Trichocoleus sp. FACHB-46: one gene and its partners. The protein of the gene in region 1 binds, or shares a complex with, the protein of each later gene. Links are inferred from orthologs where the notes say so. Each region holds a gene or a part of one and is shown in the gene's direction. Other genes may lie near its edges. The genes, in order: accB, accC and accD.

Region 1 (3,137 bases):
TGGAGAATGGAAGCTGCTTTATTCGCATCCCTAGAAATAGCTCCCCAACGGCGATTGGCTCGCAGTTGGGTAGTAATGTCTTCCAGGCTGGTTTGGACGTTTCTAATATCTTTGTTATTGATGGGCAAGGCATAGCGCAATAACGCCTTACCATCTGTAATTGCGTTCCCAGCAGGCAATCGGCTCACGCGATCGGCGGCCCATGCTGCTGGACTAAAGCTGACAGCAAGCGTCATCAGCAGGAACGCTAAGAGGCCTAGCTTTAGCCAGCTCTGGTGTGAAGTGAGCCGCGAACGATTTAAATGAAGCATAAACTCATCCCCGTGTGCCTTGTACTGGTTCCGGTGCGATTAATCTAGTCATGGAAATTCCATTTTTAATCTTGCCACAGTGTTTCGCCTAGAAGCTCCAGAGAGATTCAGAGGTAGATCACAATCTGGAGCGCTGCCAAGCTGGTATTGATTTTTGATTCTGATTTTTGAATAGATCAACAGTTTGCACAACTTCTGGAAGGGGGGTACTGGGAAGTACCCGCTCAGCGGTACAATAGGATGCCAATTGTTCTGCCCAGACACAAGATTCATGATCTCCAGTAATGACTTTCGACCCGGCGTCACTATTGAATTGGATGGCAACGTGTGGCGAGTTGTGGAATTTCTCCACGTTAAACCCGGTAAAGGATCTGCCTTCGTTCGCACCAAACTAAAGAACGCCCAAAATGGCAACGTTGTAGAAAGAACCTTCCGGGCTGGAGAGGTTGTGCCTCAGGCCAATTTGGAAAAGAGCACGATGCAACATACCTATAAAGACGGCGAAGACTTTGTCTTTATGGACATGGAGACTTACGAAGAAGGACGCTTAAGCGCTTCTCAGATTGGCGATCGCGTGAAGTACCTCAAAGAAGGGATGGAAGTCAACGTCGTTCGTTGGGGTGCCCAAGTTCTGGAAGTTGAACTGCCTAACTCAGTGGTTTTAGAAGTTACTCAAACCGATCCAGGTCTCAAGGGTGATACCGCTACAGGTGGCACTAAGCCTGCGATCGTAGAAACAGGTGCTCAAGTCATGGTGCCTCTCTTTATTACGATTGGAGAGCGCATTAAGGTTGATACTCGCAGCGATACCTACCTAGGTCGGGAAAAAGACTAGAGCTGGGATCAGTACTTTGTTGGCACTGTGCTAAATTGCACTGTTGACAATGTGTAATTAAGTAAAGACGAGCTGATTGAAGACAGCTCATTGGATTGGGGTCATAAACACTGTGCAATTGAATTTTGAAGAACTCCGCAACCTACTAGTCACTCTGGGCCAGACTGATATTGGCGAGTTGACCATCAAAAGTGCTGACTTTGAGCTTACGGTGCGCAAGGGTGTGCAAGTCAGTAGTCAAACAACAGCGATCGAGTCCACGGCTGCTGGTAGTGGTGGTGTTCCTAGTGTTGAGTTGGCCCCACCCATTGTAATAAACCCTACACCATCCTCAGTGGCTCCTGAGTCTCGTCCCAGCATGGGAGCCACTACTCCTGCGGCAAGTCCTACGGTTGCCTCGGTAGATAAAAGCAAGTGGTTGGATGTCACTTCACCGATGGTTGGCACATTCTACAGAGCCCCAGCACCCGATGAGCCGCCTTTTGTGGATGTTGGCGATCGCATTCGGAATGGCCAGACTGTCTGCATTATTGAGGCCATGAAGCTGATGAATGAGTTAGAGGCTGAGGTGAGCGGAGAGGTGATGGAAGTCTTGGTTCAGAATGGCGAACCAGTCGAGTACGGCCAAGTATTAATGCGAGTTAATCCTGGCTAAGAGACTCAATAGTTCGTAGAAGTTAGATGTTTTCGACCTAATTTTCTCCACGCTCTAATTTTTTATGAACTTCATTTCTAAAGCATAGGGATGTGGCTTAAGGATTTTTAGCTGACAATTTGAACAACTTACAGGTGCAAACGAGCACCTTTTTTTATCTAATAAAGCTAAATTATTCCCATACATGCTTAGGAATTTTCTGATTTTAATCAATAGGGCATGTCGCAGATAGCGTATTGATAGGGGTTTCGCACTCCATACCTCTATTTGCATAAATGCAATACAGATGCAGTTTGCTAATCTCTAACTTCAGAAGTCTTGCTTAGGAGCGATGAAAGTTTTTCTATTTCAGCCGATAAGCAAACTAGAAGAATTTAATTGTTCTTTAAATGACTTATCATCAATATCAATCTTTTTTAGATGCCATTAATCATTGCGCTTTAGAATGCCAAGCTTCTGCTGAAACTCAGTCAACTGACTTAATAGAGTACGCTAGCCTTTGTCGAGACTGTGCCGATCTTTGTTGGATCTGTGCCGCCACTTTGATGAATCGGGGACCGCGCTTTGTGGCTTTAATTGCTCAAGCCTGTGCTGATTTGGCGGATGTCTGCGCTAGAGAATGCGAAAAATACCTAGACGATCGCCTGCAAAAATGTGCAATCGCCTGTGAACAAGTGGTTTTTGAATATCGGCAAATTGCTGGCTTCTTATTTCTACAAGAAAAAAGTAAGGTGTCACCTAGTCGCCAAAATTCTAGTCGCTGCTTTGCTGCCGCTCTAGGAAATTAGTGATTTCATCTAGCATGAGAGTAGCTGCGCCTTGCTTCAGGCAAAACAGCGACAAGACGGGCCAAGACTAGGTGAAACAAGGTGAGCAAATACCCAGAATCACGGCGACGTAGCCGCACATGGCAGAATAAGTTTCTAGCCAGCCGCCAAGTCCTCCTCTCTGTTGGGATAGTTGGGGCATTAGTGGCAGTAGGTTGCACGCAACAATCATCAGATACAGGTTCTAAGCAGATAGAGACCAAGCCCATGAGTCAGCAAAAGGCTCAGGCATCTACTGGAGATGAATTCTTTAAGATAGAAACCCCTGGCTCACCTTTGCCACCCCTATCCGCCGCTACTAAATTGCCTGGTACTGCCTTACCAAAGTTAGGCCAAGATCACGTTCCTGAAACTAAGAAAGTTAAGTACAACTCTAACCCTCCCACTTCTGGTCCCCACTATGCCATTTGGGCGCAGTGGGGCATCCATACTAAAGCGCCATTGGACGAAAGGTTGGTTCACAATTTAGAGCATGGTGGCGTCATTATTAGCTACAAACCCGACCAGAT
Region 2 (2,954 bases), on another replicon or contig:
GCGCTCCATCTGAGTCCATACCAATCAAGGACATATCAATCACATCTACTTCAGTAGGCTCACCCGTTAGCAACTGTAGATGTTTGGTCGGAGAACCGTCTCCCAACAAAAGCATCTGCCAAGCAGGAGCTAACTGAGCATGCGGCAATCCTTGTTGAATGCCCACGCCCTCATCCTGCCAGAGAGGATCTAAAGCGTACCAGGGCGCTGGTAGAGTAATGCTTTTGTTAGGTTTAATAGTGGAAGTCAAAGCTCTTTACAAATCTTTTCATTCTTCCTCCGATCATAAACAGGAAATGCTTAGGAGGCAAAGAATCAAGAAATAGAGAGCTGAAACTCCAAAACACAGAATGGTTAAATATGCGGATGGCGAGACTCGAACTCGCAAGGCGTGAGCCACACGCCCCTCAAGCGTGCGTGTCTACCAATTCCACCACATCCGCGTGGTTTTAGAGGCTGCCAAGGTGCAAATGCCCTTGATTTCCTCCGGTTACCTAGAATAGCTCATAAACTGACTTTTGGATCAAAATTTTGAAGAACTCTGAAATATTTTCTTCAGAGGCGATCGCAACCCAGTGCAGATGAAGGAAATGCAACTCTATCTTGAAGTTCTAGGCGCACTTCGCTTTAGTTAAGCTACCCCAGCGTGATACGATCAGTTTCCGGTCTGAGGTTTTCGTGTAAGTTCCTGGGTTTGGTTTCGCCGTCAAGGTGTCTTCCAGAGCGCCTCAGAAAGCTTTATTTTACTCATTTATTGACCTTAAAGCTGGAAGATGCTTTTTTCAAAAATTCTGATTGCAAATCGAGGGGAAATCGCCCTCCGCATTCTCCGGACTTGTGAAGAAATGGGGATTGCGACAGTTGCGGTTCACTCTACGGTTGATCGCCATGCGCTCCATGTGCAGTTAGCAGATGAAGCTGTTTGCATTGGCGAACCACCCAGTGGCAAAAGTTACCTAAACATCCCCAATATCATTGCGGCAGCTTTGACTCGAAATGCCACCGCCATCCACCCAGGCTATGGCTTTTTAGCAGAGAACGCCCGCTTTGCGGAGATCTGCGCGGATCACCAAATTGCCTTCATTGGGCCTTCGCCCGAGGCGATTCGTTTGATGGGCGACAAATCTACTGCCAAGGAGACCGCTCAGCGCGCTGGTGTACCTACGGTTCCAGGTAGCGATGGACTTCTGACAGATGACCAAGAAGCTTTAGCGATCGCTCGCAAAATTGGCTATCCCGTCATGATCAAGGCGACTGCCGGAGGTGGCGGTCGGGGGATGCGACTAGTTCTTGAGGAAAGCGAGCTGAACAAACTGTTCATGGCTGCCCAAGGTGAAGCTGAGGCAGCCTTCGGTAACGGTGGAGTTTATCTAGAGAAATTTATTGAGCGACCCCGCCATATTGAATTTCAAATTTTGGCTGACAGTTCTGGCAATGTCATCCATTTAGGCGAGCGCGACTGTTCCATTCAGCGCCGCCACCAAAAGTTGTTAGAAGAAGCGCCAAGTCCCGCCCTGAGCCAAGAACTCCGCGAGAAGATGGGAGCGGCAGCGGTTCGGGTAGCTCAATCGATCAATTACGTGGGAGCGGGTACGGTTGAATTTCTCCTAGATCAAACGGGGAATTTCTACTTCATGGAAATGAATACCCGCATTCAGGTAGAGCATCCAGTTACAGAGATGATTACTGGACTCGATTTGATTGCGGAGCAAATTCGCATCGCTCAGGGGGAAAAACTCAGACTGACCCAAGAGCAGGTGGTACTCAAAGGTCATGCGATCGAATGTCGGGTAAACGCAGAAGATCCAGACTTTAACTTCCGCCCCAGTCCAGGTCGCATCAGTGGTTACTTGCCACCAGGGGGACCCGGTGTGCGGATGGATTCGCATGTGTATACAGACTATGACATTCCGCCCTACTACGACTCCTTGATTGGCAAGTTGATTGTTTGGGCACCCGATCGCCCCTCTGCCATTAGACGCATGAAACGGGCATTACGGGAATGCGCTGTGACAGGCCTACCCACTACCATCGGCTTCCATCAGCGAATTTTGGAAACCCCAGAGTTCAACCGAGGCGAGGTTTACACCAACTTTGTGCTTGATGTAATGCAAAACTCAAAGTAATGGACACCGCCCCACTCCATACACTCAAGCCCTTAAGCCGTTTCTCGGACAGGGCGGTTGACTATGCCAAGTATCGACCAAGCTATCCCGAAGCAGCGATCGCCCTACTTTCCGGAGGTCTAGGTTTACAGAACCATGACTAGTGCAGCAGCATGGTCACGAGTCCTTGCTGGCCCAATAAGATTTCGCGCAGCAAGCTAAAAATTCCCACCCAAATAATCGGGGTAATATCTACTCCCCCAATTGGGGGCACAAGCTTTCTCAAAGGCAGCAGGAAAGGCTCGGTGGGCCAAGCCACTACATTGAAGGGAAATTGGTTCAAATTAACTTGGGGATACCAAGTTAGAACAATCCGAAAGATAAATAAAAAGATCATTAACCCCAATAAAGGGCCAAGCGTCCAGGTGGCAAGTGCAGCAGAAGTCATAAGCGCGGAGTTGAGTAGAGGATTTTTAAGCTTTGTAACTAAATTCACTCCTTAATTCTACCTGTAGGTGAGCCCGTCTGAGGCAGCGATCGCCTCTACCAGAGTGCTTCTAGCTGATCCAATTGCTTCTAAGTACATTCTTAAACTGCTCAGAGCAAAGTGCCAAAAGCGGCGCGTGACTTCTCTAAGGTATGACAAACCATTACAATTATGAAAACTAACTCATGGTTGTAATCAAGGACGAGGACTCTCTATGACTCCTTCACTCGCTAATTTCTTATGGAGCCTGGTTTGGGGTGCTGCCATCGTAGTCATTCCCGCGACCGTAGGGCTGATCGTCATCAGCCAGAAAGATAAAATTCAGCGCTCTTAATTGGCTGAACTCATTTGTAAAGCTAAGA
Region 3 (2,945 bases), on another replicon or contig:
ACCCTGCCAGAACCGCTGACTCGATCCGGTTTGTTGGTGGGCTTAGGTTTTCAAGTTGCCGTCGGTTCAGTGCTGAGTTTTAGTGTCACTCCAGTCGTCAACCAACTGATGGTGGGGGTGATTGGTGCCGTTTTGGGTCTGTGGTTACTCAACCTCATCACTCTGGCTGGTTCGATCGCCTTGGGACAAGAGGCAATGGGAGCAGGCGATGCCAAACTAGCTGCCATGATGGGCGCTTGGCTCGGTTGGAAATATCTGCTGCTAGCAGGATTTGTCGCCTGTGGAGTTGGTGCTTTCGTGGGAGGTGGGGCGATCGCTTTTGGCTGGCTGGGTCGGCGTCAACAAATGCCCTTTGGACCCTTCCTGGCGTTAGGAGCTGTAATTGCAGCGTTATGGGGCGAAGCCATTATCTCAGGCTACTTACAGCTATTTTTTCCGGCTCTATAAGTAGCGATCGCTGATAAGCCCTAAACTCTTCACTTCCTTAATCTTTTGATAAAATTCCCATATTTTTGATACAATCCCTCCGTGTCATGGATCACATTACGAACGACGAGTACCCGTTGGGAAGCGGAAATTATGCAGCAGGTTTTGGCTGCTCATCAAATTCCAGCTCGGGTGCTTGACTTAGGTGTAGCGCCTTATTTGGGGCTAGGAAGTCCTGCTGCTCTACAAGTGCGTGTCGAAGACCAATGGACAGCTCTACTCCTCATTAGCCCTGTCGAGGAAGAGCAAACAGAGGGATAACAAAAGCGGGTGAACCAAATTCACATCAACTCGTTAGCAACTCACAAGAAAACTTTCGGTCTACAGTAATTGCTGTAGCAGAATTTTTACTGGAGTATCAAAGCTGTTTTGATCAAGACTGACTAGGCCATTCTGGCTAGGTCATTAAAGCTTAAATTCAGGATTTTGCCTGCTTGAGGCTGATTGGAATAGAAATAACAAAATAAAAGGAATCAATCGCTTTCATGTCTCTATTTGATTGGTTTGCAAATCGACGAAAGGCAGAGCCGACCAGCAAGGAACGGCAAGAACGAGAAATTGCAGATGGTCTATGGACTAAGTGTGAGTCGTGCGGTGCCCTGACTTACACCAAAGACCTACGGGCAAATCAGATGGTTTGCTTAGAGTGCAATCACCATATTCGAGTCTTCAGTGACGAGCGCGTTCGCCAGCTCATTGATGCCAACACTTGGCTACCTTTAGACACGGCGATTCGTCCGATCGACCCACTGAAGTTTCGCGATCGCAAGGGCTACGGCGATCGCATCCGAGAAATGCAGGACAAAACAGGCTTGCCCGACGGTGTTCAAACGGGACTAGGCCAACTAGAAGGCTTGCCCGTCGCGCTGGGGGTCATGGACTTCCGCTTTATGGGTGGCAGCATGGGTTCAGTCGTGGGCGAGAAATTTACCCGCCTCATTGAACGGGCGACTCGTGAGCGGTTACCAGTAATGCTTGTGTGCGCCTCTGGCGGAGCCCGGATGCAAGAGGGCATGCTTAGCTTGATGCAGATGGCTAAGATCTCTGGAGCTTTAGAACGGCATCGAGAGGCGCGGCTCCTTTACATTCCCATCTTGACCCACCCGACCACAGGCGGTGTGACAGCTAGCTTTGCCATGCTCGGTGACATTATTCTGGCAGAGCCAAAAGCCACCATTGGTTTTGCGGGTAGACGGGTGGTTGAGCAAACGCTGCGAGAGAAACTACCTGAGAACTTCCAAACCGCTGAATATCTGCTGGAACATGGCTTTGTAGATGCGATCGTTCCTCGAACGCAACTGAAGAAGACCCTAGCGCAACTGATTCGCTTGCACCAGCCTGTCCCGGCGGCCTCGCACTTTGTACATTTGCCGGAAACTGTTTCTCTCAGTCCTGCAAACCCCTTGTAGAAACTCAACGAGTCGTTCTATTGGGAAAGGGCCCCCTCAGTGGCATGATATTGATATTAGAAAGGCTCAATCCTGACCTTTGCAGGACCTCACTTCCAGGGCTGTTTTTGGGCCTTGACATGAGGATGGGTTCCCAAAAATGAGGAGCAATGGGTTGAGCCAACCTGTGTTGAGGATTGAATATCTGCTAACTGAGCCACATTAAGGAGAACCATGCTTAAAAGATACATCTGGCTTGCTGTGGCCACTGTATTTTTCGCCTTCCAAACCTTTATCGGCAGTGCTAATGCAGTTGAACTAGATGCAGCTACCCGCACTGTCCCAAGTAGCGAAGGTCAAAATGTTGTTTTGAGCTTAAAGCAAGTTCAAGAAGGCAAACGCTTATTTAACTACGCTTGTGGCCAATGTCACGTAGGCGGTGGCACCAAGACTGACCCTAACGTGGGTCTGGAGCCAGAAGCCCTGGCTTTAGCAACTCCACCTCGCACCAACATTGAAGCGCTGGTGGATTACATGCACAATCCCACCACCTACGATGGGGCTGAGTCTATTGCTGAGTTGCATCCCAGCACTCAAAGCACCGACATCTTCCCCAAGATGAGAAACCTAACCGAAGAGGATCTCGTGGCGATCGCAGGTCACATCCTCTTACAACCCAAGATCGTTGGTCAGAAGTGGGGCGGCGGCAAAATTTATTATTAAGGCCTGCCAAATTAAGGAAATCGTCTTTGGCAGAAACTGGAGCCTTTCCACTTGAGCCCAAATCGCTACTAACGATTTTGAGCTAAAGAGTTTCTGCCATCTGCTGATTCACTTGCTGACCCACTAAAGGTTGCTCATGTCATGCGACGCCTACGCTTTTCAGTTCCCTCTTTACTCGCAACTTTGGTTGTTTGGCTAGGTATGCTGTTATTCAGTAGCCCCGCGCAAGCAGCCACTGAGCCTTATATCACTCAGTATTTGCGAGTAACTGAGCCTGTAGCCGTGGAGTTGGATGGGCAAGGTCAAACACGTTGGTTTGCACCAGACGACTTTGTAGTGGGCAAGCAT

What was found.
Region 2: the proteins of accB (region 1) and accC are in contact, whole or in part, in a solved structure (PDB 8UXZ), measured with the Escherichia coli proteins. The link is inferred for Trichocoleus sp. FACHB-46 from one-to-one orthologs.
Region 3: the proteins of accB (region 1) and accD are in contact, whole or in part, in a solved structure (PDB 8UXZ), measured with the Escherichia coli proteins. The link is inferred for Trichocoleus sp. FACHB-46 from one-to-one orthologs.

Annotation. Positions count from the first base shown.
Region 1 is NZ_JACJOD010000006.1:658,697-661,833, reverse strand. Bases 50-3,029 are described here. They hold accB (acetyl-CoA carboxylase biotin carboxyl carrier protein), read left to right. Parts: upstream 50-1,258; coding sequence 1,259-1,801; downstream 1,802-3,029. Other genes in these bases: H6F72_RS03215 (DUF3105 domain-containing protein), read left to right, coding at 2,671-3,029; H6F72_RS03220 (four-helix bundle copper-binding protein), read left to right, coding at 2,191-2,589; efp (elongation factor P), read left to right, coding at 583-1,146; H6F72_RS03235 (peptidylprolyl isomerase), read right to left, coding at 50-311. In the rest of the region: more of H6F72_RS03235, read right to left, coding at 1-49; more of H6F72_RS03215, read left to right, coding at 3,030-3,137. UniProt on the Escherichia coli protein: This protein is a component of the acetyl coenzyme A carboxylase complex; first, biotin carboxylase catalyzes the carboxylation of the carrier protein and then the transcarboxylase transfers the carboxyl group to form malonyl-CoA.
Region 2 is NZ_JACJOD010000008.1:233,192-236,145, reverse strand. The notes cover bases 153-2,949. They hold accC (acetyl-CoA carboxylase biotin carboxylase subunit), read left to right. Parts: upstream 153-773; coding sequence 774-2,126; downstream 2,127-2,949. Other genes in these bases: psbX (photosystem II reaction center X protein), read left to right, coding at 2,807-2,926; H6F72_RS05785 (YggT family protein), read right to left, coding at 2,266-2,553; H6F72_RS05790 (hypothetical protein), read left to right, coding at 2,126-2,269; H6F72_RS05805 (chorismate lyase), read right to left, coding at 153-250. Also shown: more of H6F72_RS05805, read right to left, coding at 1-152. UniProt on the Escherichia coli protein: This protein is a component of the acetyl coenzyme A carboxylase complex; first, biotin carboxylase catalyzes the carboxylation of the carrier protein and then the transcarboxylase transfers the carboxyl group to form malonyl-CoA.
Region 3 is NZ_JACJOD010000013.1:525,253-528,197, forward strand. Bases 146-2,933 are described here. They hold accD (acetyl-CoA carboxylase, carboxyltransferase subunit beta), read left to right. Parts: upstream 146-971; coding sequence 972-1,895; downstream 1,896-2,933. Other genes in these bases: H6F72_RS10070 (A24 family peptidase), read left to right, coding at 146-447; H6F72_RS10075 (hypothetical protein), read left to right, coding at 529-747; psbV (photosystem II cytochrome c-550), read left to right, coding at 2,109-2,597; psbV2 (photosystem II cytochrome PsbV2), read left to right, coding at 2,739-2,933. Also shown: more of H6F72_RS10070, read left to right, coding at 1-145; more of psbV2, read left to right, coding at 2,934-2,945.